DNA from 3 places in the Bacillus aquiflavi genome. Region 1 is predicted to be linked to each of the others. Evidence: riboswitches for the same ligand, from Rfam matches in the RefSeq annotation. Region 1 holds a riboswitch; each other region holds the start of a gene.

Evidence for each region. A riboswitch is a leader RNA that binds a small molecule or an ion and turns the genes downstream of it on or off. The one in region 1 is predicted to bind S-adenosylmethionine.
Region 2: it holds a riboswitch for S-adenosylmethionine, as region 1 does, so the genes downstream of both, K6959_RS18470 (methionine biosynthesis PLP-dependent protein) here and K6959_RS14115 (O-acetylhomoserine aminocarboxypropyltransferase/cysteine synthase family protein) in region 1, are expected to answer to the same signal.
Region 3: it holds a riboswitch for S-adenosylmethionine, as region 1 does, so the genes downstream of both, metK (methionine adenosyltransferase) here and K6959_RS14115 (O-acetylhomoserine aminocarboxypropyltransferase/cysteine synthase family protein) in region 1, are expected to answer to the same signal.

What each region holds. Positions count from the first base shown of each region.
Region 1 covers NZ_CP082780.1:2,887,935-2,898,240, reverse strand. Annotated here, with positions in the region: gene gcvH (glycine cleavage system protein GcvH) at 1-34, shown strand, start outside; gene K6959_RS14135 (toprim domain-containing protein) at 398-745, shown strand; gene K6959_RS14130 (thioredoxin family protein) at 855-1,172, shown strand; gene K6959_RS14125 (hypothetical protein) at 1,262-1,468, shown strand; gene K6959_RS14120 (MFS transporter) at 1,828-3,057, shown strand; SAM riboswitch class I at 3,809-3,912, shown strand; gene K6959_RS14115 (O-acetylhomoserine aminocarboxypropyltransferase/cysteine synthase family protein) at 3,998-5,305, shown strand; SAM riboswitch class I at 5,403-5,515, shown strand; gene K6959_RS14110 (methionine ABC transporter ATP-binding protein) at 5,618-6,643, shown strand; gene K6959_RS14105 (methionine ABC transporter permease) at 6,636-7,292, shown strand; gene K6959_RS14100 (MetQ/NlpA family ABC transporter substrate-binding protein) at 7,311-8,138, shown strand; gene K6959_RS14095 (carboxymuconolactone decarboxylase family protein) at 8,207-8,575, shown strand; gene K6959_RS14090 (glycosyltransferase family 2 protein) at 8,665-9,852, opposite strand; gene K6959_RS14085 (hypothetical protein) at 9,935-10,192, opposite strand.
Region 2 covers NZ_CP082780.1:3,788,889-3,799,194, reverse strand. Annotated here, with positions in the region: gene K6959_RS18495 (hypothetical protein) at 501-1,148, opposite strand; gene K6959_RS18490 (manganese efflux pump) at 1,543-2,100, opposite strand; gene K6959_RS18485 (SCO7613 C-terminal domain-containing membrane protein) at 2,398-5,844, shown strand; gene K6959_RS18480 (OsmC family protein) at 5,983-6,474, opposite strand; gene K6959_RS18475 (Crp/Fnr family transcriptional regulator) at 6,552-7,166, opposite strand; SAM riboswitch class I at 7,374-7,480, shown strand; gene K6959_RS18470 (methionine biosynthesis PLP-dependent protein) at 7,595-8,701, shown strand; gene K6959_RS18465 (bifunctional homocysteine S-methyltransferase/methylenetetrahydrofolate reductase) at 8,701-10,306, shown strand, end outside.
Region 3 covers NZ_CP082780.1:2,750,660-2,760,965, reverse strand. Annotated here, with positions in the region: gene K6959_RS13335 (alpha/beta hydrolase family protein) at 1-260, shown strand, start outside; gene K6959_RS13330 (DUF2584 domain-containing protein) at 305-550, shown strand; gene pckA (phosphoenolpyruvate carboxykinase (ATP)) at 971-2,557, opposite strand; SAM riboswitch class I at 2,947-3,080, shown strand; gene metK (methionine adenosyltransferase) at 3,296-4,498, shown strand; gene asnB (asparagine synthase (glutamine-hydrolyzing)) at 4,996-6,900, shown strand; gene K6959_RS13310 (gamma carbonic anhydrase) at 7,080-7,595, opposite strand; partial or broken gene K6959_RS13305 (tetraprenyl-beta-curcumene synthase family protein) at 7,926-9,013, shown strand; partial or broken gene K6959_RS13300 (LLM class flavin-dependent oxidoreductase) at 9,052-10,060, shown strand; gene K6959_RS13295 (tRNA 5-(aminomethyl)-2-thiouridylate-methyltransferase MnmM) at 10,193-10,306, opposite strand, start outside.

The DNA of each region.
Region 1 (10,306 bases):
TGAACAATACGAAAATATGGTCAAAGAAGACTAATAAAAAAGCATCTTATTTCAAGGTGCTTCTCATCATTTGAAACAACTGTCCGAAAGACTACTTGAGGACGCTTGACAGTCGATGCGCCGAGCAACGAGACACTTTTAGTTTATGAGCTAACAACGAGTGCAAGCAACAAAGAATGCGAGTGTTTGTCAACAGTCTGAGCACCTTGGCTATTTCGAGGTGCTCTTTTAAAGCAACTGCCCTCAAATGAAAACTTGTTTTCGACAGTTTGAAAGCTTTTTGATGTCGTTAGTAGAAACTTTTTTTAATCAGTCATGCGAAGAAGTAGTGGTATTTGTAAAGGGAATAATGAAGGAATAAAATGTACGCTCACGAATTAAAGTTTAGGTGATAAACATGGAAAAAAATAAAGTGTTGATCGTTGAAGGATCTTCAGATAGGGAGAAAATGGAAAAGTTAATTAAAGAGCCGATTGAAATTGTTTGTACGAATGGAACGATCAGTTATTCCCGTTTAGATGAGTTTGTTGAGCGATTTTTTGATTACGACGTATATATACTCGTAGATTCAGATACCGCAGGCGAAAAGCTTCGTAAACAGTTAAAGAGGGAATTCCCGTTAGCAAAACACTTATATATTGATAAAGAATATCGTGAAGTAGCAACAGCTCCAGACTATCACCTTGCCACCGAGCTTGTTAGAGCAAATATAGATGTGCACGTAAACTATTTAAACGAAAGATGAAAAAAATGTGCGGTTAAGGCAAATGCAAGGTAAGGAGTCACAGTAATTGAAGTTTCATTTTTGAGACGATCATGAATATAGAAAACATATTAAAAGAGGGTGAGCAGCGATGGAGCAATGGTCAAAAGAAGAATTTTCAACAAGGCTTGCACAAGGGGAAAAAGGCATCCTTTATTTGTTCACTCCGTTATGTGGGACTTGTCAAGTAGCAAGTAAAATGCTAAACGTTGTCAACGAGCTGATTCCAAACTTACCGCTTGGAAAGGCTGACTTAAACTTTCTTCCAGACATAGCGGAAAATAATCATATTGAAAGTGTACCTTGTTTACTCATGTTTGAGAATAACCAAATCGTGAACAAATTATATGCATTTCATTCAGTACCATATTTACATAACTTGTTGAAAACATTTATGGCATCTGAGTGATGCTTTAGTGAAAGATAATTGGAAACGCTTCGAAATCATGGCGCACAGCACAAGAAGATAGCAAATAGAACAGTCGTTCATGAACTAAAATGAACAATAAACTGTTTGTCAACAGTATGTATCTAGCTTTTTTTACCGTAAAAAGACTAAAGGCTGTTTATCATCATTTAACATGGTCAATCGAGTTCGTTGCATTGATTGTTCTTTTTTATCACTATTTTATAATGAATGATCATCAAGTGATGACAGAAATTCATTTAAAGATTATTCTTCATACGGTACTGCTTCTCATTTAAGCCTAGCAACTTCTTCTGTAAAATACTTCTCTATTTTCAAATTTAATGTTCAGCGAAAAAAGATAATATTTCCCTGCATTTTTATGTGAAAAATATACAGTTGAAAGATTGATTTAATCATTCAATTTTCGCGAACATGATTTTGATCAACTTCGGTCATTCTACTTCTTTGTTGTAAATAAATCCTCTTAAATTTTAGCAACACGATAAGGAATATCTTCATTCTATAAATTAAAAAAAAATTTTTAAAATTCCCACTCCATATTTAGTAGTGAGATCAACATTGGTAATATTTTATTTACAACATATGAAAGAGTAGTTATTATTTAGAGAGACGAAATATTCAAGGAGCGAAAAACATGGCGTTCTATCGGGAATGGATAGGTCAATTTAACAAGTTTAATAAAAATATAAAGTTATCAATTTGGAGTACTATTTTGCTGCAAATTGGTCTAGGGATTTTTATGGTCATTTATAATTTTTATATTCGAGAGTTAGGCTTTTCAGAGCGGACTAATGGGCAAGTAATAGCTATGACATCTTTAGCAACCGCAATGATCTTAATTCCTGCTGGATTGTTAAGCGATCGTTATGGAAGAAAGAATATATTACTGTTAGGTATTGGATCGTCAGGAGTTGTTCTATTCTTTAGAAGTATAATTGAACTGGAAACATTATTAATGACGGGTGCATTTTTGACTGGACTGACAATTGCCTTCGTTCAAGTAGCCTCGATCCCATGGCTTGCGGAAAATTCGAAACCAGATCAACGAGTGCATCTTTTTAGTATTCATTTTGCTGTTATGACTGGTGCAAACGTCATTGGGAACTTAGTCGGCGGTGTGATGACTGATCTATTGTCAATATATTTTCCTATCCTTTTAAGTCTTAGACTAACATTACTGTTTGGTAGTGTTCTTTTCTTAGCTGGTGTGATTCCTGTTTTTCGCTTTAAAGAAGTAAAAAGCAAAACATCACCGGAAAATATAGAAAAAGAAAAAACGCCTGCCAAAAGGGAATTAATCGAAGATAAACGGGGTATTAAAATTATTATCTTATTTGCGATTGCACAATTAATTATTGGGATTGGTTCAGGGTTGGTTATTCCTTATTTAAATCTTTATTTTGCAGATCGTTTCCATGCATCGAACTCAGCAATCGGTTTTATTATTTCATTAGGTCAAGCTGCAACCGCTTTTGCAATGATTATTGGACCAGCAGTTGTTCGGAAATTTGGGGAAGTAAAGGCTGTTGTCATTTTGCAGTTGTTATCGTTGCCGTTTTTATTATTAACTGCTTTCACGCAACAGTTATGGCTTGCTGCAATCGGCTTTTTATTTCGCCAAGCTTTAATGAATGCCGGAAATCCTATCCAAATGTCTTTAATGATGTCAAAAGTAGATGATTCAATGAAAGGATTAGCTAATTCAATAAACCAAATGGTATTTAATATTGGCTGGGCAGTCATGGGACCGATTTCTACAGGAATTGTGATAAAATACGGTGCTTATTGGGGCTACGCTTTAGTGTTCTCAGTGACAGCATCATTATATTTTATTGCATCAATTTACTTTTTTGTTGTGTTTTAAAAACTTTCCCCATCCCATCCTTCGTCAAGTTTTGAAAAAGCGACATCGTAGCTTGTATTTTTGACATATTTCTTGGGAAATAAAAGTTAATGTCGAGATAAAGATTCATTTTGCAGCTGTATACCTAAAGTAGTTACAATTGTAGACAAAATGAATATTCAAATTGATTTTCCGAAAGCTTGTTTGTTGAGATGTGCAATATGAGGCTAAAGTGAATAGAAATAGTCGTTAAGTAGTTGTTAACTAAAGTTAAGTTGTTGATGTAAAACAATTTGAATAAGATAGACGTAACTTGTTCAACTAATCGGCTTATTTAGGACCTTTGCTAGATAAAAAATACTTTATGATATCCTTATAATTTTTGAAAGGTGCGCTTTAGGAAATAAAAAGCCTTAAGGGGCTGCCTTAAGGCTTAATCTTATCTGTTTCTTAAGAATTATGTTTACTAAATGTCATTTAAAGTTCATTTACTTCCATTAATCCTAGTATTTTTGAAAAAAATATTCTTGCTTGTTCTTCGCAACCTTTTGGTCCTGCTAATTGGATATGATCTATTTGTTTTAGAAGAAAAGTCATTTTTTAATGCTTCTTTCTTTTTTTCTCATTTTATAGCCATTTAAACGGTATAAACGAATATTACTTTATTATAGCTAACAAATCATATTTTAAGAATGTTCAAAATGTTATTGACTCTTTATTATATTCATGCTACTATCATTTTAATGTATTAAAGCGACAGTTGAATAATGGTTTCTTATCAAGAGAGGTGGAGGGACTTGGCCCTTTGAAGCCCGGCAACCGGTTAGTTAACACGGTGCTAATTCCAACAGAGCTAATTTTTCTGGGAGATAAGAAGAGTTGTAAATATTCCCTCTTCTTATATGAAGAGGGTTTTTTAATACTTTTGAAGATGACGATCATGAGGTTAGGAGAGATAAAGATGAGTACAAATGAAAAAAAGTATCGATTAGAGACGTTATCAGTTCACGGCGGATTATCCCCTGATCCAGTTACAGGAGCGCGGGCATTACCAATTTATCAAAGCAATGCTTATCAATTTAAAAATACGGAGCATGCTGCTAATCTTTTTGGCTTAAAAGAACCTGGTTATATTTATACTCGGATTCATAATCCAACTGTTACTGTGTTTGAAGAACGTGTTGCAGCATTAGAAGGGGGAGTAGGTGCGCTTGCTACGTCAAGTGGAATGGCCGCAATTACAATGGCTATTTTAAATATTGCCGAAGCAGGCGATGAAATTGTTGCTACCTCTCACTTGTATGGAGGCACGTATAATTTATTTGAAACGACTCTTCCAAAGTACGGAATAAATGTTAAGTTTGTCGATGGGACAGACCCTGATAGCTTTCGCCAAGCTATGACCGAAAAAACAAAGGCAGTGTTTGCTGAAACAATTGGCAACCCTAGCTTAAGAATTTTAGATATTGAAGAAGTTGCTAATGTCGCCCACGAAGCAGGTGTTCCATTAATTATTGATAATACGTTTGCAACACCTTATCTTTGCCGTCCAATTGAATTTGGCGCAGATATTGTCGTTCACTCTGCAACAAAATGGCTTCTCGGTAATGGGACTACGTTAGGTGGAATTATTGTCGACGGAGGTCAATTTGATTGGAATTCTCCAAAGTTCCCTGGATTCACTGAACCAGATAAAAGCTATCATAATATTGTTTATAGTGAAGCACTTGGACCTGTTGCATATATTGTTAAAGCACGTGTTCAGTTGCTGCGTGATTTAGGACCAGCTTTAAGTCCACAAAGCGCATTTCAATTTACATTAGGGCTTGAAACACTTCACGTAAGAATGAAAGAACATGTTTCCAATGCTAAAAAGGTTGTTGATTATTTAGAAAACCATCCAGCAGTTAATTGGGTGCTATATCCAGGTAATGAGAATCATTCTGATTACAAATTAGCGAAGAAGTATTTGCCGAAAGGTGCAGGCTCAGTTGTAGTATTTGGAATAGATGGCGGTAGAGAAGCAGGCGCTAAGCTGATTAATTCTGTGCAACTTTGGGCGCACGTTGCTAACGTTGGTGATGCAAAAAGCTTAATTATTCATCCAGCAAGTACAACACACCAACAATTAGACAGTGAAGGTTTACAAGCAGCAGGTGTTCCTGAAGATTTAATCCGACTTTCAATCGGAATCGAGCATGCAGATGATATTATCGCAGATTTAGAGCAGGCGATTGAAGCAGCTACTGGAGTCACATCTTTAAAATAAAGGCTTAAATAGATGTTTGTAAAAATATGGCGTTGACACCTTAAATAATCCGTGCTAGAATGGCTGTTATATTTAAGTTAATAGAGTATATTATGCACTCTTATCAAGAGAGGTGGAGGGATGTGCCCGAGGAAGCCCGGCAACCGTCAATGAAAGTTTCATTGAAATGGTGCCAATTCACACAAAGCGGATTGCTTTGAAAGATGAGAGAAAGGGAATGGACGTCTATTTTATACCTTTCTGCTCATATGCAGAAAGGTATTTTTAAATTTTATGATGCATCTAGATCACGGATAAAAGAAGGTGAGTCAATTGATTACTTTAAAGGATGTTAGTAAAGTTTACAGTTCAACATCTGGTGAGATACAGGCAGTCGATCATGTAAGTCTTGAAATTAATGAAGGTGAAATATTTGGTATTATTGGTTATAGTGGAGCTGGAAAAAGCACATTAATCCGTATGTTAAATGGTTTAGAAACACCAACTAAAGGGTCCGTCATTGTCGCAAATAAAGAAGTATCTAAAATTAAAGGAAGAGAGCTTAGAAAAGCACGTCAAGAAATTAGTATGATTTTTCAACATTTTAACCTTCTTTGGTCAAGAACGGTTAGGGAAAACATTGCCTTTCCCTTAGAAATTGCTCGGGTTCCAGAGGAAGAACGGTTAAGGAAAGTTGATGAACTGATTAAGCTCGTTGGCTTAGAAGGAAGAGAAGATGCCTATCCTTCACAACTAAGTGGAGGACAGAAGCAGCGGGTTGGGATTGCGAGGGCACTTGCGAACAATCCAAAGGTTCTTCTATGTGACGAAGCGACTTCTGCTCTTGACCCGCAAACGACCGATTCGATTTTAGATTTACTTGTCGATATTAATAAACGGCTACGGTTAACGATTGTCCTTATTACCCACGAAATGCACGTTATCCGTAAAATTTGTCACCGAGTGGCAGTAATGGAAAGTGGACGGATTGTTGAGCTGGGAAATGTATTAGATGTCTTTAAAAATCCTTTGCAGCCCATTACTAAAACGTTCGTCAACCAAGTAACAGAACCTGAAGAGACGATAGAAACGATCAAACATTTGCTTAAACAATATCCAGAAGGAAAGGTTGTTCAGCTAACATTTGTTGGAAGTTCGACAGAGCAGCCGTTAATCACAAACTTAATTCGCCATTACAACGTTACGGTTAATATTTTAAAAGGAAAAATATCACAAACGCAAAATGGGTCATATGGCACTTTGTTTGTCCATCTCGATGGAGATGAACATGAGGTTGAAAAGGCGATTCAATATATCCACACTCAAAAAGTTGGGGTGGAGGTGATTACAAATGTTTGAAAATGTGAAATGGGATCGAATGCTAGAAGCAACAAATGAAACACTTTTTATGACAGCGATTTCTGTTGTTGCAACGTTTGTATTTGGAATATTATTAGGTCTTTTGCTTTTTTTAACATCAAAGGATAATATATGGGAAAATAAGTCAATCCATTTTATTGTAAGTGCGTTTGTCAATATATTTCGTTCAATTCCATTTATTATTTTAATCGTTTTACTCATTCCGTTTACAAAATTAATTGTTGGAACGATTATTGGTCAGAAAGCTGCATTACCAGCATTAATTATCGGTGCAGCCCCATTTTATGCTCGAATGGTGGAAATTGGTCTTCGAGAAATTGATAAAGGTGTAATTGAAGCCGCTAAATCAATGGGAGCAAGAACAAGTACGATTATTTTTAAAGTTTTGCTTCCAGAATCGATGCCAGCGCTTATTTCTGGAATTACAGTAACAGCAATAGCGCTTGTCGGTTATACAGCTATGGCAGGTGTAATCGGTGCGGGCGGTCTTGGGAATTTAGCATATATGGAAGGATTCCAACGAGGACGGAATGATGTAACGTTAGTCGCAAAAGTCATCATTTTAGTGATCGTCTTTATTATCCAATTAATTGGGGATTACATTACTACAAAGATAGATAAACGTTAAAAAAGGAGTGTTTTAATCATGAAAAAACGATTAAGTATTTTACTTTCTTTCGCTTTAGTACTCGTATTAGCAGCTTGTGGTTCATCTGAATCGAAAGATGAAAAAACAGGAAATAAAGAAATTATCATTGGAGCTTCTAACGTACCTCATGCTGAAATTTTAGAAGAGGCAGCTCCTTTACTAAAAGAAAAAGGGATTGAATTAAAAATTGAAACGTTTCAAGACTACGTATTACCAAACAAAGCACTTGCTGATAAAGAGCTAGACGCAAACTATTTTCAGCATATTCCTTATTTAGAGGCACAAATTGCCGAGCATGACTATGACTTTGAAATTGCTGGAAAGGTGCATCTTGAGCCGATTGGCGTTTATTCAAAAAAATATAAAAGCCTTGAAGAGCTTCCAGATGGTGCCGAAATTTTAATGAGTAATTCAGTTTCAGATCATGGCCGGATTTTAGCAATGCTAGAACAGAAAAAATTAATTACTTTAAAAGAAGGCGTTGAAAAAGTTAAAGCTACAGTTGACGATATTGAGGACAATCCAAAAAAATTAATTTTTAAAACAGAATATGATCCTGCTCTTCTTCCGCAAATTTATAATAATGATGAGGGAGATGCAATTCTTATTAATTACAACTATGCCATTGATGCAGGATTAAATCCTTTTGAAGATGCGATTGCTATTGAAGAGAAAGATACACCGTATGTCAATGTTGTGGCTGTCCGTAAAGGAGATAAAGATAAGGAAGAAATAAAAGCGTTAATAGAAGTGCTCCATTCTAAAGAAATTCAAGACTTTATTTTGGAAAAATATGAAGGTGGGGTAATTCCTGTATCAGAATAATGACTGAATAAATTCCTTTCTTAAAAACATACTAACATTTGAATCATTTATAGAATGGAGTTGTTTTTATGGAACACTTTCAACCAAGAAATTCAACAGAAGCCGCTCTCCATGATTATAAAGTTGGGATGGGAATGTTCTCAGAAAAAAAGCCCGAGCTTGCAAGTCATTATCATGCATTCACTGAAGTATGCTTTAAAGAAGGAGCTTTATCACAAAAGGATAAGCAATTAATTGCCCTAGGGATTAGTCTTTTTTCCCAAGATGAATATTGTATTATTTATCATGTAAAAGGTTGTTTAGATCAAGGTGCCACGGAAGAGGAGATCTTTGAGACAGTCGGGGTTACGGCAGCCTTTGGCGGCGGTGCTGCTATGAGCCAAGCGGTTACCCTCGTTCAAGAAGCGATTAATGAATTAAACCAGCTTACACAGTAATGTCTTTTTGAAAGAAAATAATGAAGCAACTTTATAGGGAACCAGTGTTTTACATTGGTTCTTTTGCTTCATTTTAAGAGTAGGCTCAATCAAGCGGCAATTATATTGTCAAAAGTTTTAATTAAATGAGGATACTGCTTAAGAGCATTCATTTCGTTTCGTTCAGAAAGTATGACATGCTTCCAGTTTAAAAAATACGTGGAGTCCAGCTTATTGATAAATTGCTTTAACGGTTTTTGATTTGCTAATAAACGAGCCATTTCTTTCAATAATATTTGAAAGCCTTTTTTAAAAGATTGAAATTTATTTGGATATGTTTTACAAAGAGATTTATATTCTCCTATAATGATACTTTCTTGAATTCTGCTTATCTTTCCTGTTAAAACTAATACATGAATACTAGTTTCAAAGCTTTGATGTTTACGTTGGTAAAGGAAATAGTTTTTGCACATTTCTCGAAAAACATTGCGAGCTGAAACGGGGTGCTCTTGGTGATAAGCAGAAACATTTGCAGCACAGCGGAATGTCGCACCGTTCTGATAAAGGCGATAACCGAGATCCCAATCTTCAAATCCCCAGCCTTTAAATCTTTCATCAAATCCGCCGACCTTTTGGAGAAGTTGTTTTGGAAGAGAAACAAAGCCACTAAAAAATAAAACCCAAGGTAGTTGATAGCCCGTTAAGTTCTCTCCATATTGTTTTATGATTTCCGGTAAATATGGTGATTTATACGATAAGAGGCGATATTTTCTTGTCATAATATCCTTTTTCGAGACTAATTGAATCATTTTATCTGTCTGTTCCTTTAAGTTAAGCATTGCTTTTTTTAAAGCTGCTTTCTTTAGCATAGAGTAAATATGCAAACGTTGTTTTTGTGTAAATTGAGGATAAACACACGTATAGACTCTTTTTTGATATAAGCCGCCCGATAAAACTAAATTCTTTTCTCTTTGATGAGCATTGTAATGGTTTTGGACAAAATCTGGATCGACAATCATTTCAGCGTCTAAAAAAACAATTATTTTTCCATTCGCATGTTTAATGCCTATATTTCTCGCTTTAGAACGTCCGCCATTCCTTTCGTTTCGAATATATTTGAATAAAAAAGCAGGTTTAAAGCTTTTAAGTGCTTGATGTGTTTCATCTGATGAACCATCATTTATAAAAATGACCTCCATTTTAGCGGAATTAAAAGTTTGTTTTTCCAATGAATAAAGTGTCAACAAATTTTGCGGATACCGATTATATGAAGGGATGATGATACTAATTTCTGTCACGATACAAGGCACTCCTTTTATCCCAATTGTTTTTATAGTGAGTTTAAATAGTCAAAAGCATGAACTAGTTGATTGAAAATTCCTAGCGATTTAATTGTATCCCGTTCATATTGAGTTGGTTTTTTTCTATAATAATTTTGTGGATTTTAAAAAATAAATTTGTTGCTGGCTTTCCTGCTAACAAATGACTTAAAGCTGTTTTTAATAAAATAGGAATCATTTCTTTAAAATTGTTAAAGCGATTAGGGTATTTTTGTTCTAATGCTTTATATTGTTTTAAAATCTCATGAACTTCTAAGCGGTTATATTTACCTAACAAAATAAATATAATGACTAGCACATCGATATGTGGATGTTTTTGTTGAAATAGATTGAAGTTTTTTAGTGAAGCTTTCCAATTATGATTGCTAGTTACAGGATGTTCTTGATGATAACTTGTTACATTTTGTTTAAA
Region 2 (10,306 bases), 900 kb from region 1:
GCTCCAGCAAAGCCTTCTATCATTTCGCTTACAACATCGTCTGCCTGATTAATTAATTTTTTTATTACGAACCCTCCTAATTAGTTTCGGATTGTCTCCATTATATTACAAGCCAATTCAACCTTTCCATTTTGATTATTAAAAGGCTGAGATAAAAAGAATGGTTGTATTAATTAACTAATCATAGGACCCTTATGTATTTTGTTTTTATCGATTGATCATTATTGTTCTTCAATAGAATCATGCTGTTTTCGTCTTACATGATTTTCAATAATGTAAAAAGCAGCCAAATTATAATATTTATTTAGCAATTTGGTTTTCTACTCACAAGTTCCCTACTGTTTCAACTTTAGCAATTTCTATCCTCCCCATAAAAAGAGCTAATAACAATTAACACCTTCAATCTCTATTCCCACATTGAATGAAAAAAGAATACCCTCACAAATAAGAGTATTCTTTTCATAAATGATGAAATCATTATTTCCATTGATGAGCAATTGCTATATGACTTTCGGTATAAAAAATTTCTTAATTTTTTTATATGGATCGTATATAAATGTTCTTCTAAATGAACGTGGTTTATAATACAAAAGTTCCGTTGTTAACAACAATGGATATTCATATAGTTTTCCTTCATAAAGTACAGTAAATGCTGAATGCTCCAAAAAGTCATTTGGTGTAACTAATGCAGATGATTTATCCCATAGCTTAATCCCGCTTCTTTTTAAAACCTCCGCTACAAACTGAGAACAGAAAAATGCATTTTTAAGTTCGATAGGAAAATTGACTACTACGCCAAAAAGACCAACCAAATTATATTTATAAAAAACTTGATTATCTTGGAATGAGCGGATAATTCGCTTAATTTTAACTAACTGACGTGCTGTTACCTCTAATTTAAACAAAATACATTTTGTTTTTGGAAAATATCTATACGTACCTCGATATTCATCCTCCTTCACAAAGCCTGCGTATAATGGATTACGGGGATGTTTTCGACCAAAGCTATACATATCATTTAATCCAATATCAAAGGAAATTGACACGTGATTATAGGGAGCTTCCGTATACTTTTTAATCGTTTTTGTAAAAAGGGTGCCTGTATCAGTTAAAAGAATATATATTGTTTTTTTTCTTTCATTTATCATTCTCATATCCTCAACCCTACTTTTTTGACGTTAAAACAAATCTAGATTTATATTCAAATATTTAATAAATGAGAGTAACTACTTATGAGATTATCTGAATGAATACAATTTGTATACTATCCCTAAGCTTATTTTTTTCTAAGACTGTAGTCTCATTTCTATAGACTCTATTTTAGAAGAAAAGGTTTCAGTTTTTTATACATGACATTTTTTCAAAATAAATGGTGAAATAAACATATTGCTTAGTAATAATACGTTTGAATGCGGAAAAAGTTTCTATATATAGAAATGATTTTAGTATAAAGTTTAGTTAAATTCTATAAAAAAGAATAAATTTCATTTTTATAGAAAGAAAAGTAGTCTAACTCTCCACTTTTCAGGAAGAGGACATCTATTATAGAATCAATTGTAATAAACCGATTAAAATTAACATTACTCCTGCGATGACCGCTGTGTGTTCACCTAAACGGTGTGTAGCAAACTTGGCGCTAAGGGAGGAGGAGACTGCGATATTTATATAGCTAAAAAAGCCAGCAACTAATGAAGTGATCCAAATAGGAAGATGAATCAACCCCGCATCTAAACCGGCAACGATATTTGTAACCGATAAAGCAAGAGCTAATGCAAAGGTCTCAACCAATCCGATTTTTCTTCTCTTAGACTTTAACTTTATCATTTCATTATTTATTATTCTATTTGTCTTCCTCGCTTGATAGAGCATGGTAACTCCAATTGCAACGAGGATCACCGTTCCAATAAGACTGCCCATTAATGGTGAGAACCATTGAGAGAGCCAAAGGCCGAACAAACCAGAGATTAATGTCGCTCCACCATTAAAAAGGGCAATGATAATATTGCTTAATGGAGAAATACAAATATTTTGAACACCGTAAGCGATTCCTATCCCTGCGTTATCTAGGTTTGAAGCGATCCCAATAATGACTATCATCATATGATCTAAACTCAGTTATATCTCCCCCCTCACACTTTTTTGCCTTATATTTATCGTATGAAATAGCGTTTTTGCCCGTTTGGGTCAGGTAAGAAAAATCCGCTATTTCCCCTTTAAAGTTTGCGATAACATCCATTATTTCTCATATCCATACATCTAGTAAAATTCGACATAATTTTATAATTTTATTAATTTTGTTGGAATATTAGTAAAAATAATGTAATATTAATAACATATTCCTTGAAAATAGGTTATTAGAATGATACAGCTTATTTATTCAGAGAGGAGGAAATGAATGTGGAAAAAGCATCTAAACTAAAAACAGACATCGAACAACGGCGTCATTTGTTTTTAAAAGAGTTGGACATTTTAACTAAAAAACAGTATACAACCAATCATACAGCCAATACGATAAAAGAAGCTTATCAGCGATTATATGAGGAACGTCTCGAGATCGTTAAACAGTTAAACGAAGATCAACACCCTCTTAAAAAAGAGACAATCGAAAAAGATTCGCCTCCTGCACCTGTTATTCAGCATAAGCCTGTACCTGTGAAAGAAATATCTCCTGAAGCAAGACGGGAGCGAAACATTTCGATTCTTCTTAGCATCGGGGTGGCGATGCTATTAATAGCTGGATTTACAGTAGCAATCACAAATTGGAATACGATGCACGAAGTAACAAAAACATTGTCAATTGCAGCGGTTGCCATGGTCTTCTTTTCATTTAGCTGGCTGTGCGAGAAACAATTATCAATCCAAAAAACAGCATTCTCTTTCGGCGTGTTAGGTAATTTATTTTTACCCATCGTCATTTTTACAGCAGGCTTTTATCGATTATTCGGAGAGTGGCTTTCAATCTTTGGGTCAGGGAAATACGTTCTCGGCTTCTTAGCGTCAGCTCTCCTCTTGCCGTTATATGGCTTTTATGCATTGCGATTAAAATCTCGTTTTTACGTTTGGCTTTGCTATATAACGATAAGCATCGGGGTTAGCTTTTTCCTTGCTTCTTTGAAATTAACGATTGACTTGTTCTTTTTTGGTGTTGCTTTATGTAATGGTTTACTTATCATCGCCTATGTTAAAAAGAAAATACCAGAAAAACTTCGCTTATTTACGAATGACTTTTTAATGTTTATTCATATTCAACTCATTATTTCAACCGTATTAATGACGTTTATTTTCGAAGTACAAGCGATGCACAGTTTAAATTTATTCCTCTTTTCTGGGCTTTATTTGGCAATGATGTTCGCACGTCAAAGAACAGAGTATCATATCGGATTTACGCTGTTATTAATCTATGCTGTATATCAATTCAGTGAACAAACGATATTTAATGAAATAAATGCAATTTTCTATGCCCTTGTCGGCTTTATTTATATTTCTTTAGAACGACTGTTCCAGAAAAATCCGTTATTTATTCGAATTTTCCGGATGACAAGTGCTGCACTTTCATCCTTGGCGTTTTTAGCTATTAGTCTAAAAGCAATCACAATTTATGAGGCACCGTCTTTATTTATTTTCTTAGCTTATTTAATCGTAACAGCTAATTTCGTCTGGCTTGCTTATCATACAAAATGGATCGCTACAGCATTTATAGCACCAGTTTTTTTAGAAGTAACAATTCTTTACGGGATGTACTTACTAGTACCTAACGTAAGTCCTACTAGTTTTCCAGTACTTTTATTTATTTCTGGAGTGATATTATACGGGCTCTCTCTACTATTCAAACGCTACAAGTATACACTTACAATTGCTTCAGCAACTTTCGTGATCTTTTTATGTGTGATCCCTTTTGCCGCTTTATTAAAATTAAGCATGATTGAAACAGCAGGTGCGGCACTTCAGCTATTTATCTATGGAATTATTTTAATTCATGTTCATAAAACAACTTCATATCCATTGGCTCGCCAAGCCATTCCTTGGGTTCAACCGATTTCTTGGGCGTTGGCATGGATTCTTATATATCAAGATATCATTTATGCTTGGCCTTATTATGAGATGACATTTAACATTTCATTTCACTTAACTTTGGGAAGTGTATTACTTCTTTGTACTGCATTCATTTGGAAAAGGTTAAAGGATATACCAATTGTTAAAAGTACGGGTGCAACTGCCATTGCCTACTATTTGTTTGCACTAAGCACTCTTCCTTTTGCCGAAATGAATGAACTATTTGTTAGGACGGGAATTCTTGCTTTTGGAATCTTTTTAAGCGAGCTAGTACGTAAAGTTAGTAAAGATGGAAGATTTCACATTTTAACTAATGTTTTTGTCCTCTTCACTTATTTATCGTTAGTAGATACGATAGATGTCGGAAATACAGTCTCGGAATTCCTTTTCTTACTAATTAAATATATTGGAGGCGTCATTTTACTATTATTTATTTCAAAAAGGTTTCAATCACGAGCGCCTTGGCTGGCAAATTCAGCATTTTATTTGGCCCATATTTATTTGCCAATGAGTCTGTTCATTACTTTATCAGAAACTAACTGGCATCCTGTATCCCTTTTGCTGTCAGTATGTATTTACATTTATAGTGTTTTAACATGGCCGCGTCTACTTGAACAGCGGATCCTCTCTCTCGTCGCTTATGTTCATGTGCCATTAGCTTTTATATTAACAATCAACTTTTATTCTTTTCCGGAAGAGCTATATGCTTACACAGGGTTCTTCTCAAGCAGCATTCTTTTCCTCATAACGTTCGTGTTAAAAGACATTCGGAAAAGAGATGCAATATGGCTTAATATTTTATTTTCATCCATTGGGATGATCATTTTAATTAGCAGTTCATTCGATTACGAAGTAGCTGCCTTTATCATTATCACATTATATTCAGGCTTGATCGTCTTTTTATTTCATCAAATGAAGTGGTATTTACTTCAAGGTATTCCTTTATTAATGCAAATAACAGCGATCCGTTTGTTACCTTTTGACGAACTAACAAACGCTTTATTCGCCCTTAGTTTTGCGATCATTTTTAAAATAATTGGTAAGCAATATGTAAAAAAACCGTACGATCTTCAAGCCCCTTTTCTTTTAGCAATAAAAATTGATTCGTTTACGATCATGTCGTTTCTATATACTTTTTCTATGTATTTGTGGATTGACAGCTCTTTTAATCTACTAATTCAGCTATTACCGTCATTCGTTATCGTTTACTTGCTCTACTCACAAATGAAGCGATTTGATTCGATATTTGAAAAAAGGATTATTCAAAGTTTAACAGCAACTGCTTTACTAGCCCCTTATTTTACACTGTTAAACGGTATTTCAATCAATCCTTTTATTAAAATGGAGCTGTATGTATTACCTTTTGTAGCATTAGCATTTTTTTTGAGATGGAGAATATGGAATGACTTATCTATCTCATCTATTGTTGAGTGGTTCGTTCTCGGTATTGCCAGCTTCGTGCTTTTCTTTGATGCGTATACGAGTAATACTGTAATCGATGCTATATTAATCGGCTCTCTAGCTTTGCTAGCGATTATCGGGGGCTTTATTTATAAAGTAAAAGCATATTTCATTACTGGAATTGCGGTCTTATTCATAACGTTATTTGTCTATTCTCGTCCATTTTTCCAAGCACTGCCTTGGTGGGTGTATTTATTAGTTGGAGGACTCATGCTCATTGCGGTAGCCAGTTTTTACGAATGGCAAAAACAGCGGGTTAATGATGAAGGAAAAACATTGCTTCAAGAAAAATGGGCTTCGTTACTAGAAAAATGGAGACAGTGGAAATAGTCATATCACCTTTACAAAAAAAATGAATGAATGATGCTTTGATTATTTTCCTATTTTTATAAATAAGTGTCTTATTAGGAAACTTAGATAAAATAAACAAGCAGACCTCATGATGGTCTGCTTGTTTAAGATTATCACCTATTCCACGATTAATTGAACAGGATCTTTTAAGCTAGAAAGGACTGGTGATTTTCCAAGAGCTGTTTTTGCTATTTGTTTTACTTCTTCAGGTGAAGCTGATGTTTTCGCGTTTAATTTTATAATTGGATTTAAAATACCTCCATCCCCTTCTTCAAGACCAAGGAAGACAGCGGCGTTTAAATCAGCATCAATTTCAGCTTTTACTTCTTCAAGCTTTACACCTGCTTGGCTTGCCATTACTTCAAATGTAATGATAAAGCAACTTACAGCCGCACCGATTAAATATTCAACTGGGTTTGCTGCTTGATCAGTTCCGCCTAATGCTTCAGGCTCATCTGTTAAATAAGGAGCAAAGTCGCGAATTTTAATCTCGTTCTTTACTCCGCCTTTCCATGATACATCAGCATGCCATTTGCGCATTTTTAATTCCGGGTTTGCTTTTATAGCTTCGACAGTTGCCCGTGCTTTATCAAATTGTATTCCATTCATGTTGTTTTCCTCCTCTTATATTTTCCTTGTCCTTATTGTAACAGGGGGTCATTTTCGTGTATGTAAGGAGGCTTACATTATTCACTGATTCGAAGCCAAAGAGTTTTATCGATTTGAACTAACGTGCCTACTTGTAAAAATTTATTCATTAAAAAAGTGACTGTTTCCCTTGTTGAAGCAATCATACCAGCTAAATCCCGGTGTGTAAGGTAGTCCGGCAGACGAATAAACTCCCCTTGTGATTGATCTTTCTCCGCAAGCTTATTCAATAAAAATAAGAGCCGTTCTTCTACTTTGCCGTAAGCAACTTGCTCAAGAATTTCTAATGTCTCTTCTAGTCTCTCTGTCACATAATGTAACAGAAACATCGAAAGTTCGGGTGTTTCAGTAATAACCTTTTTTACTTCGTCAAATGTTAAAGCAATTACCTCTGTTTGAGTTAATGCTTTTGTAAACCGTTTTTGCTCTCGCTGAGAAAATAGTTCTAAAATCCCAATACATTCCCCTGGCATTGCAAGACCTATGACACACTCTTTCCCATCAGGATGAAGATGGAAAATTTGTGCCGTTCCTTTAACAAGGATATAAACTAATTGTTCCCCGGGAGACATAATAAATTCTCCTTTATTCATTACTTTTCGATCTCTTTTTAACCAATTTTCTACATGTTTTTTTGGAAAAAACGATAACATTGTTTGTGACTCCACACCTTCACCTCATCACAATCTTTATACATTGCAGTTCATTTTCACTATAAAGTATATCATGTACTAATTTAGAAAAAATTTAACGAACATGATCGTTTATTCGACAGTTAATTTTATCTTTACATGATTTTGGGGCTTGCTAAATCCACAAAATTATTTTAAGATTATAAAAATACAATTTATTTTTAAATTTTCTTATCAAGAGAGGCAGAGGGACTGGCCCGAGGAAGCCTCAGCAACCGCCGATTTACGGCAAGGTGCTAATTCCAGCAAGTTGAAAGCGACTTGGGAGATAAGATGAAGCATACTTGTTAAAGAGTCTTCTTCTTATCGAAAAGGCTCTTTTTATTTTAGCCTTTTCCCTTTAGTCCATTTATGCTGTACAGCTAAACAGAAAGGGGAAGAAAATGAACATTTATCACTTAGAGACTATTTTAGCGCAAATTGGAAATCGTTCATGTGAACAAACAGGAGCAATAAGTACACCTTTATACTTTTCAACAGCCTACAGACACCATGAAATTGGAATATCGACTGGCTATGACTATTCAAGGACTGGAAATCCTACACGTTCCGTACTTGAAAAAGCCGCTGCTCATCTTGAAAAAGGTGATCAAGCCTTTGCTTGCAGCTCAGGAATGAGTGCCATTCAACTTATCCTTTCATTATTTCAAACAGGTGATCATCTGATCTTAACTCGGGATTTATATGGCGGTACATATCGCTTGTTTGATATGTTTTCACAAAAATACGGGCTATCAGTTACTTATTGGAGTGGACGTGAAGAATCACTTGAACAATTGATTCAACCGAATACAAAAGCTATTTTTATTGAAACACCAACAAATCCGCTAATGAATGAAGTTGATTTGTCAAAAATAGCGACCTTGACAACAAAACATAAACTTCTTTTCATTGTCGATAACACTTTCTATACACCAATTATTCAAAAACCGCTTGAATATGGTGCTGACATTGTCATTCATAGCGCAACAAAATATTTGGCAGGTCATAATGATGTCCTTGCTGGCCTCGTCATTTCAAAAGGAGAAAAACTAACTGAACAGCTTGCCCTCCTTCATAATGCGTGCGGTCCTGTTCTTTCACCTTTTGATTGTTGGCTCGTCATAAGGGGATTAAAAACATTAGCATTACGAATAAAACAACATGAAAAAAAAGCTCAGGCGATTACGCAATTTTTACAAGCACATCCCTTTGTCACAGACGTGCTATATCCAGGCAGGGGCGGAATGGTTTGCTTCCGGATTATAAAAGAGGACTATATCTCCCCTTTCCTTAAAGCTCTGCGTCTATTTACATTTGCCGAAAGCTTAGGCGGTGTCGAAAGTCTTATTACTTATCCAGCAACACAAACACATGCTGAAATCCCAGAAGATATCCGCTCGCAATATGGGCTTTGTAATCGGCTTTTACGTATTTCTGCCGGTATTGAGCATGAAGAAGATTTAATTAATGATCTTAAGCAAGCATTTGCTTTCATAGAAAGAGGGTGTAAATAATGTCGTTACGAAAAGCTTTAAAAGAACGAATACTCATCGGCGATGGAGCAATGGGAACACTCCTCTACTCTCATGGGATTGACCGTTCATTCGAAGAAATAACCCTTTCTCATCCAGAAGAAATCTATCATATTCATAAAGCATATATCCACGCGGGAGCAGATGTTATTCAAACAAATACGTACGGAGCAAACGTAATTAAATTATCGAGATATGGACTTGAGAATAAAGTAAAAGTCATTAATCAGGAAGCTGTCCGCATTGCCCGAAAAGCAGCGGGAAGGGAAACATTTGTTTTAGGTACGATTGGCGGAATTCTCGGCTTTAACAAACAGGAAATCCCGCTTAACGATATTACAAACAGCTTTAAAGAACAACTTTATAGTTTACTAGAAGAAGGGGTAGATGGTCTTTTACTTGAAACTTATTATGACTTGGAAGAGTTAACAGCTGTTTTAGCGATTGCGCGATTAGAAACAAATCTTCCAATTATTGCTCACGTCACGATGCATGAACCAGGAGTATTGCAAAACGGTCTCTCTTTAACACAAGCCCTTACACAACTTGAAGGCATTGGCGCCGATGTGGTTGGGGTTAATTGCCGCCTTGGCCCTCATCATATGATTCGGGCGTTAGAAAGTGTGCCGTTACAACAGAAAGCATTTTTGTCTGCATATCCTAACGCAAGCTTGCCTGACTATGAAGATGGAAAGCTTACTTATACAGCAAAGGAAGATTACTTCAAAAAATGTGCAATTGCCTTTAGAAACGAAGGGATTAGACTCCTTGGAGGGTGCTGCGGGACAAGACCGGAGCATATTAAAGCTTTTGCCGAAGGAATAAAAGGTTTACGTCCTTTACAAGAAAAAGTAATTAAACAAAAAGAAAAACGAAAAGATATTTTTATTAAGCCAATTTTACAAGAAACACCTTTATTTAAAAAAGTGATGAAAGAACGCTCAATCATCGTTGAACTTGATCCGCCAAAACATTTAAATACAAATCAATTTTTTGCAGGAGCCGAAGCATTAAAGAAAGCAGGGATAGACGCTTTAACACTTGCCGATAATTCGTTAGCTTCACCGAGAATTTCAAATTCAGCGATCGCAGCAATATTAAAAAAAGACTTCGATCTTAAGCCACTCGTTCATATTACTTGCAGGGACCGCAATTTAATTGGATTGCAGTCTCATCTGATGGGACTTCACACATTGGGTCTTAATGAAGTTTTAGCTGTAACTGGCGATCCAACGAAAATTGGTGATTTCCCTGGGGCTACGTCAGTCTACGATTTAACATCTTTTGATTTAATTCGGTTAATTAAACAGTTTAATCAAGGCATTTCTTTTTCAGGAAAATCGTTAAAGCAAAAAACAGATTTTCGTGTTGCGGCTGCCTTTAATCCGAATGTTAACCATCTTGATCGCGCCGTTCAACGAATGGAAAAGAAAATTTCAAGCGGGGCAGATTATTTTATTACACAGCCAGTATATGATTCAAATAAAATGATCCAAATAAAAGAAGCGACAAAACATATAAAGGCACCTATTTATATTGGAATTATGCCGCTCACCTCAGCAAGAAATGCAGAGTTTCTTCATAACG
Region 3 (10,306 bases), 140 kb from region 1:
AATATCCAGAACGATACAAATATCGCACTCCGTTATTTTTTCTGGAAAAAATAACTGCTCCTGTTTTAATTATTCATGGAGAAAAGGATTTGAATGTCTCTATAAAGCATGCTTATCTTTTGGAGCAACAATTACATATTTTAAATAAAGATGTCCAATCATGGTATTTTCCACAATTTAATCATTATTTTCCTCCTGTGGTGAATCGCATCGTTGTCAAAGACTTAACGTCATGGATGAAAAAGCAAGTGAAAAGATGATAAAATATCATTAAGCAAATCATAATCATAAAGGAGAGAAAATGATGGGGATGCCAATCGAGTTAAACACATTAATAGTGACTAAAGGAAGAGAAAAACGGGAAGAGGAGAATATATTTACCCTTGTAAAAAACGGATATAGACTATATCCAATCATCAACATTCCCATAGAAGTAAAAAAAACTCTAGAAAGCGATTCAAGTGGCAGTGCAGTTATTACGAAAGTGCAATGGGAAAATAATCAAACTATGTTAACTTATCAACTCATTTCATTAAAGTCTACAAATTGATTATTAATTTTGAGCAAAGCAGGAGAATAAAAGCTTGAACATTTACATAAACGGTCAAATTTAAAAATGGGTGAACTTTCATCATTTATTATTCTTTCTGAAATATATAGCTCGATAATTTAGCTTTTATTATTCTCCGTTTTTAGACTGTCGAGAAACGCTCTGATTCATTTGTTGCTTGCTTAGATCTATTCGCTTTCGCCTCGTGCAATTGGCCTTGGTTTTAGAACTGTTTTCAAACTCGCGGAAATTGATTCTAATATCGATTGTACTAATGCAAGCAAAGACAATAAAAATTGAAAAGTAATAATGTTGATAAATCAGCATTATTGGTTATAAACAGGGACATTCTAATAGGAAAGTCAACTTTTGGACGAAAAAAACGGCACTTAAACTGTGCCGTTTTTTTAAAAATAATGATTAAGCAATAGGTCCGCCTTTTTGCTCAATGTCATTTGAAACATTTGTGAATTTTTTTAAGTTCTCACGGAATTTAGCAGCGAGTTCTTTCGCTTTCTTTTCGTAAGCATCTTGGTCTGCCCACGTTTTATTTGGTTGAAGAACTTCATCAGGAACACCTGGAACATGCAACGGAATTTCTAAACCGAAAATTTCATCTTTAACGGTTTCAACGTTGGTTAATTCGCCTTCTAAAGCAGATTGAACCATTGCTCTTGTATAAGCAAGCTTCATTCGGTTTCCAACGCCATATTCTCCTCCTGTCCAGCCTGTATTTACTAAATAAACTTTTGCATTGTGTTCATCAATTTTCTCACCAAGCATTTCCGCATAACGAGTTGCAGGTAGCGGTAGGAACGGTGAACCGAAACAAGTTGAAAACGTTGCTTGAGGAGAAGTAATTCCACGTTCTGTACCAGCTAACTTACTTGTATATCCGCTTAGGAAATGATACATAGCCTGTTCTTTTGTTAATTTTGCAATTGGAGGTAAAACTCCAAAGGCATCAGCAGTTAGAAAAATAATTGTATTTGGATGTCCAGCAATACTAGGAACAACAATATTATCAATTGCTTCAATCGGATAAGCTGCACGAGTATTTTCCGTTAATGTGCTGTCGTCATAATCAGCAACACGTGTATCTTCATCAACAACAACATTTTCTAAAACAGAGCCGAATCGGATTGCATCAAATATTTGCGGTTCTTTTTCACGGGATAAATTAATACATTTTGCATAACAGCCGCCTTCAATATTAAATACTCCGTTAGAAGACCAGCCGTGCTCATCATCACCGATTAAGCGGCGATTTGGATCTGCGGATAATGTTGTTTTACCAGTACCAGAAAGTCCGAAAAATAAGGAAACATCACCTTCGCGGCCAACATTTGCAGAACAGTGCATTGGTAAAATGTTATTCTCAGGCAATAAATAATTCATAATTGAGAAAATAGATTTTTTAATTTCTCCGGCGTATTCAGTTCCCCCGATTAAAACAGTACGACGTTCAAATGAAATAATAATGAATGTTTCTGATTTTGTACCATCTACTGAAGGATCAGCTTTGAAATTTGGAGCTGAAATGACAGTAAATTCTGCTTTATGATCTTTTAATTCATCTTCATTTGGACGGATGAATAATTGATGGGCGAATAAATTGTTCCAAGCATATTCATTGATCACTTGAATTGGCAATTGATGTTTTTTATCAGCGCCAGCAAAGCCTTTAAATACGAAAACCTCATCTTTTTCTTTTAAATAATGAATCACTTTATGATAAAGGTTTGTGAAAACCTCTTCCGAAATAGGCTGATTGACGGAACCCCAATCAATTTTATCTTTTGTAGATGCTTCCTCTACGATATATTTATCTTTAGGGGAGCGTCCTGTATACTTTCCAGTTGTGGCTCGGACTGCACCAGTGGAAGTTAACAAACCTTCATTACGGTTTAACACTTTTTCAACTAGTTGTGGAACAGACAATTGAATGTGCACGTTTTTTCCCATTAACAATTCATTTAATTCGTTGGAAATACTTACAGAACTCATCTGATGATAACCTTCCTTTTTTTCCGATTTATTTTACTCGAAATTAGTATAACACATTTAAGTTAATAATCTATACTAAATAAAAAATTTCACTTCGTTGTTTTAAAATTGTAACATTTGCATTATTCATAACTGTAGTATAAGGCTTTGATTTCATTTGTAATTAAGACTGTAAAGTTAGTATATCCAAACATTATAAATAGAAAAGTGAAAAAGTAAAGAGAAGGATTATTTTGATGTAAAAACCTTTAAAAGGATAGTTGTAACAGTTGTTTGTTCAATAGATAAACTAATCATTAGTGAACTGCCCAATGATTGAAATGCCGTTTTAAGGATAAATTAATTGACGTATGGTAATAACATGAGCTATTATGAGTTGAACGGATACTCTCTTATCCCGAGATGGTGGAGGGACAGACCCTATGAAACCCAGCAACCTGCTTTTAAAAAGAAAATGGTTAATCAATCTTTTTTAAGCAAAGGTGCTAATCTGTTGCAAGGACATATCCTTGAACGATAAGAGTGAAAGGCGAATGAGTAAATGATTACCTTTCCTCAATGTGGAAAGGTTTTTTGTATTTAGAAGCTAATTTTTCATTCTAAAAGGTAATGTTTATTTCATACTACTTAGGGAAATGAGTTCCGTCTAAAAAGTAATAAAAGAAGATGCGGTAACGTATGAAAATTGCTTCTTCAATATCTTTCTCTAAATTTAATGAAATAAGGAGGAAAATTTAGATGTCAACTAAACGTCGTTTGTTTACATCCGAATCAGTAACGGATGGTCATCCAGACAAAATTTGTGATCAAATTTCAGATGCAATTTTAGATGCGATATTAGACAAAGATCCAAATGCACGCGTTGCTGCTGAAACATCGGTTACAACTGGATTAGTTCTTGTTACTGGTGAAATAACAACGTCTACTTATGTAGATATTCCAAAAATTGTACGGGAAACATTGGCTAATATTGGATATACGCGAGCGAAATATGGCTTTGATGCTGAAACGTGTGCTGTTTTAACTTCTATTGATGAACAATCTGCAGACATTGCAATAGGTGTCGATCAAGCAATTGAAGCGCGTGAAGGTAAAATGACTGACGAAGAAATTGAAGCAATTGGTGCTGGTGACCAAGGTTTAATGTTTGGATTTGCTTGTAATGAGACGGAGGAGCTTATGCCTCTTCCAATTTCATTAGCCCATAAGCTTTCTCGCCGTTTATCAGAAGCACGGAAAAAACAAATCATTCCCTACCTTCGTCCTGATGGAAAGACACAAGTGACGATTGAGTATGATGAAAATGATCATCCGGTTCGTGTTGATACCATTGTTATTTCGACCCAACACCATCCAGGTGTTAGTTTAGAAAAAATCAAGCAAGATTTGAAGAAATATGTAATTGAACCTGTAGTTTCTAAAGAATTAATTGACGAAAATACGAAATATTTTATTAATCCAACAGGTCGATTTGTTATCGGTGGACCACAAGGTGATGCTGGTCTAACAGGAAGAAAGATTATCGTCGATACGTACGGAGGGTACGCACGTCATGGAGGCGGTGCATTCTCAGGTAAGGATCCTACAAAGGTTGATCGTTCAGCAGCATACGCGGCTCGTTACGTGGCGAAAAATATTGTCGCATCTGGCTTAGCGGACAAAGTAGAGGTACAGCTCGCCTATGCAATCGGAGTTGCACAGCCTGTTTCCATTTCTATTGATACATTTGGTACTGGTAAAGTTTCTGAAGATATCCTTGTAGAAGTTGTTCGGCAAAACTTTGATTTGCGTCCTGCTGGAATTATTAAAATGCTTCGTTTACGTCGTCCGATATATAAACAAACAGCTGCATTTGGACATTTTGGACGGACAGATATTGAACTTCCATGGGAACTTACGGATAAAGCGGATGATTTACGTAATCAAGCTTTAAATCGTTAAATATTAATCCATTTTTTCGAGAAAAACTCGGAGCGTGTCGATCAAGAAGCGGGAACAATAAGCGAATAGATCCGTTGTTCACGAAGGGCTTATAACGGAGTGAAACAATGTCGAATGCGAGCGTTTGTCAACAATCTGAATGGGGTTACATCTAACATGTAACTCCATTTTTTCCTTTTATATTGCTAGATTTAGCTCTTTTCGATTTTATCAGCAATAATTATGTAACCGTTAAGCTATAATCTTATAATGGTTTTTCTATGATATGAGTACATCTTTATGATATTATTAACGATATGTGATGTTTTCTTTTATTTAAGAACTAATATGCTTTTTTCACTTTATAATCTTCGTTACATAAAATTCATCATTCTTTTCTTTTTTTGATTGGTCATTCTCAGTATAATGGTATTATTATGACTTTTCACCGTTGTAATTGACGGATAATTTTTATAAAATAATAACGTGAATGTTAAATATGGAGAAGGTGCGGACGAATGTGTGGTTTTATTGGTTGTGTGCATGATAAAGCACAAAAAGTTTTAGAAGAAAATGAAAAACAGTTTAAAATAATGAACGACTTGATCACTCATCGCGGTCCCGATGACGCAGGATATTACTTTGACGACTATGTTCAATTTGGATTTCGTCGTTTAAGTATTATCGATATTAAGAGCGGCCACCAACCATTATCGTATGAAAACGAACGATATTGGATTATTTTTAATGGTGAAATTTACAATTATGTAGAATTACGTGAAGAACTATTAAAAAACAACAAAGTTACATTTACAACAAACTCTGATACAGAAGTGATCGTTGCTTTATATAGTAAACTAAAAGAAAAAGTGGTTGAGAAGCTTCGAGGGATGTTTGCCTTTGTTATTTGGGATAAGAAAGAGCAGACATTATTTGGAGCACGTGATCATTTTGGAATAAAACCGTTTTTCTACATGGAAGATGAAAAGCGAACTTTTTTTGCCTCAGAAAAGAAAAGTATTTTACACGCGTTAGAAAATGATGTTATAATTTATGAATCACTTCAGCATTATTTAACGTTTCAGTTTGTTCCAGAGCCAAATACGATGTCAGAAGGAATTTGTAAGCTGGAACCAGGTCATTACTTTACAAAAAAGATAGGTTCAAAAATGGAAATCAAACAGTACTGGAAAGCAACATTTAATCCTGTCGTAAAATCAGAAGAAAATTATGTTAAGGAAATTCGTGATATTTTATTTGATTCTGTTGAGAAACATATGCGTAGTGATGTTCCTTTAGGATCGTTTTTATCAGGTGGGATCGATTCCTCAATCATTGCTTCAATTGCCAGTAAATTCAACCCGAAAATTAAAACATTTTCTGTCGGTTTTGAACGAAATGGATTTAGTGAAATTGATGTAGCAAAGGAAACAGCTGAAAAAATCGGTGTGGAAAATATTAATTATGTTATTACTCCTGAAGAGTATATGAATGAACTGCCGAAAATTATGTGGCATATGGACGATCCTTTAGCTGATCCTGCTTGTGTGCCGCTTTATTTTGTTGCTCGTGAAGCGAGAAAGCATGTTTCGGTTGTTTTATCAGGAGAAGGTGCTGATGAGTTGTTTGGCGGGTATAATATTTATCGTGAACCACGCTCGCTAGCCATGTTCGATAAAATTCCAAATATATTTAAAGCGCTGTTAAGAAAAATAGCACGAATGATGCCTGAAGGAATGAAGGGGAAAAGCTTTATTGAGCGCGGATGCACTCCTCTTGAGGAGCGTTATATAGGGAATGCAAAAATGTTTACAGAGGATGAAAAGCGCGAGCTTCTTCTTGTACATAAAGAAGCTATTCAATACCACTCAATTACAAAGCCATTTTACGAAGAATGTCAAAACTATGCTCCTGTGGAAAAGATGCAATATATAGATATTCATACGTGGATGCGCGGTGACATTTTGCTGAAGGCAGATAAAACGACGATGGCACATTCTCTCGAATTAAGAGTTCCATTTTTAGATAAAAATGTTTTTGAAATCGCATCTAAACTACCGACTAACTTAAAAATTGCAAAAGGAACAACAAAATATATTTTGCGAAAAGCAGCGGAAGGAATTGTACCAGATCATGTTTTAAATCGTAAAAAACTCGGTTTTCCAGTTCCAATTCGTCACTGGTTAAAAGAGGAAATGAACGAATGGGCGAAAACGTTAATTTACGAAAGCAAAACAGATCATTTGATTAATAAATCCTATTTATTGCAACTATTAGATGACCATTGTCGTGGAAAAGGGGATTACAGTCGAAAAATTTGGACTGTTCTTATGTTCATGATTTGGCATAGTATCTATATTGAGGAGAAATACAATTTTGCTGAAGTCTCTAGCAAGGAAAAGTCAGTTCAACCAATGAATTAATCCCGAATTCTTTAATTGGGGTACTCCAATACCCCTAAAATAAAGCAGGTGGAGAAAAACAAAACAGTGTTTTTTTCCACCTGCTTTTATATGTTGATTCTGACTAGCTTGTCTAGTAACTTTCAAGAGATTGTGGGGGATAAGAAACATCCCTCACATTTTATGGAAAATAAAGTAATTTATTTTGTTTGTAATGATTTATAATACAAGCCTTTTTCTACATACTCTCTTGAAATACGCTTCATATCTTGAATATCTTCTTCTGTTAACTCACGAATAACTTTTGCAGGTCGGCCAAAAGCTAAAGTATTAGGAGGGATCACTTTTCCTTGAGGAACGAGACTGCCAGCACCGATAAATGCACCTTCACCAATTTCGGCATTATCAAGAATAATTGATCCCATTCCGATTAAAGCTTTCTTGCGGATTTTACAACTATGTAAAATAACTTGATGGCCAATTGTTACCTCATCTTCAATAATAAGTGGATTATTTGGACTTTGGTGCAATATTGAATGATCTTGAATGTTAACTTTTTCCCCAATATATGTTGGGGCAACGTCACCACGGATAACGGTATTAAACCAAACACTTGAATGAGCACCAATTTCAACATCACCTGTAATTGTTACATAGTCTGCTATAAATGCTGTTTCAGATATTTTCGGACTTTTGTCTTTATACGGATAAATCATCGTAACTCTCCTTTTTGTTGAAAAATTTACTATTTAAATTGTAACGAAAATTCAATCATTTTTGTCAAAAAACGAAATAAAATTGTATTGCTTATCATTTAACCTCAAGGAATGCTATCATTAATATGTAGATGTTAGTATACAGAAAGCTATATTACATTAATCCTCACCTTAAAAAGGAAGAAAACTTTTTTGCGAAAATGATCCAGCTTTCATGTTATCATACGTTATTTTCCTAAACAAGGAGTATTTGCTCGGTTACAGAAGGTAAAACAAAACTTCAAATTAGATTTAATTTCGATTAAATATATTATAAATGGTGGTGTTATGATGTCGATTCCTTCAGACCCTTTTTCGCTTATGGTAAAGGTTTATAAGGATATTCTTCCGACTGTACATCGTGAATTAAATTATTGGAAAAAAACGAGCTAAGGGAAATTCCAAATACCGAACTTCGCAATCAAGCACTTGCGAGTATAAAACACAAAACATTTCATTGTGAGGGCGGTTCTATTTTGGCATTAATGGCTAAAGGACGAAATAAAGAGGCAATTCGATTTATTGTTGCTTATCAAACGATTAGTGATTATTTGGACAACTTATGTGATCGCAGTACTTCACAAGATGCCAAAGATTTTACTGCCCTTCATGAATCAATGGAGGATGCAATCTCATTAGAGAGAGAATTAAATAAAAACTACTATCGCTATAGACAAGATCAAGATGATGGCGGTTATTTAGCTGAGCTTTCGGCCACATGCCGGGATGTTTTAAAAAATATTGTTCATTATGATAAAATAAAAGAATATTTAGAGGAGCTTTGCAGTTATTATTGCAGCTTGCAAATTCATAAACATGTAATTGAAGAAGAAAGGGTTCCACGCTTGAAAAACTGGTTTGCCGATCATCAAAAATCTATTCCTGATATGGAATGGTATGAATTTTCTGCTTGTTCAGGCTCAACATTAGGCATTTATTGTTTAGTTTCATATGCGATGCAAAGCGACTTCCGAAGTGAACAAGCGCTAAGAATTCGAAACGGTTATTTTCCATATATACAAGGATTGCACATTTTACTTGATTATTTTATTGATCAAGAAGAAGATTTAGCTGGCGGCGATTTAAATTTTTGTTTTTATTATGAAGATGAGACTCATTTGTTTAAGAGATTAAAACACTTTATAAGAGAGGCAGATAAACATACGAACGGTCTCCCGCATAAGCGTTTTCACCAGCTGATTAATAGAGGATTACTGGGTATTTATTTTTCAGATGATAAGGTAAAAAAGCAGAAGCATGTGCAAAAAGTAGCAAAGGAAATGATGAAATTCGGCGGGTTTATTAGCTACTTTTTTTATTTAAATGGAAGGGTATATCGGAAGTTTCAGAAAAGAACTTTAGTGAAAAGAGCAGAATAAAAATAGTTGTTTTTTTCCTAACAAGAGGTGTATAAAAAATGAAATTAGCACTAAGTGTATTAGATCAATCACCAGTTTCAGAAGGGATGACTCAAGAGGAAGGATTAAAAAATACTGTAAAACTGGCTCAGCATGTTGAAAAGCTAGGATATCGAAGATTTTGGGTTTCTGAACACCATGACACGATGAGTTTAGCAGGATCTTCTCCAGAAGTATTAGTTGCTCATTTAGCTGCAAAAACAACTAAAATTCGTGTTGGTTCTGGTGGAGTTATGCTTCCTCATTACAGTTCGTATAAAGTTGCAGAAAATTTTAAAGTGCTCGCAGCACTTAATCCAAACAGAATTGATTTAGGAATTGGCCGCGCCCCAGGCGGAATGCCGAGAGCGACTATGGCTCTTCATGACGGAAGACCGCGAGATGTGAATCGGTATCCGCAACAAGTTGATGATTTGTTAGATTATCTACATCATATAGAACGAGAAAATCATCCTTTTCCGGGATTAAAAGCAACAACACCATCATAAAAGAAGTGTTCCACAAGTTTGGATGCTTGGTTCAAGTCCTTCAAGTGCATTACTTGCTGCTGAAAAAGGGTTACCTTATACATTTGCACAGTTTATTAATGGTGAAGGGGGAGTTGAATATACAAAAAAATATCGTAAATATTTCCAACCATCACCTTATTTAACTGAACCAAAAAATATTGTCGCAATTTTTGTCATTTGTGGGGAAACGAAAGAAGATGCTGAGCGGATAGCATCAAGCTTAGACTTATCATTACTTATGATTGAACAAGGAATGAAATCATTGGGAACTCCTAGTCCAGAAAAAGCAGCAGCTTATTCTTATAGCCCGTTTGAACTTGCAAGGGTGAAGGAAAATCGTAAAAGAATGATCGTTGGGGATCCTAAAATGGTAAAAGAACAAATAGTAGCTTTAAGTGAAGCATATGAAACGGATGAAGTAATCATTGTCTCAATTATGTATGATTTCCATGATAAATTAAAATCTTTTGAATTAATCGCTAATGAATTTCAGCTTTGAGCCCATTTATGAAAGATTGAATGTACCGTAGTACGAAGTGAAAAAAATTAAAATGGAAAGTATGCGAGCGTTTGTATGTATTGTATTTAAAACTAACAATCAGTGATTTTTCCACTGATTGTTAGTTTTTGTTTATTTTTTTTCAATCGCAATAATAAACGGAGGGTTGTTCACTTGGTTAATAAATTGATATTGCAGTACGTGAGCAATTGACTGATCAAGATTTTTTACATATTGAAGAACGGC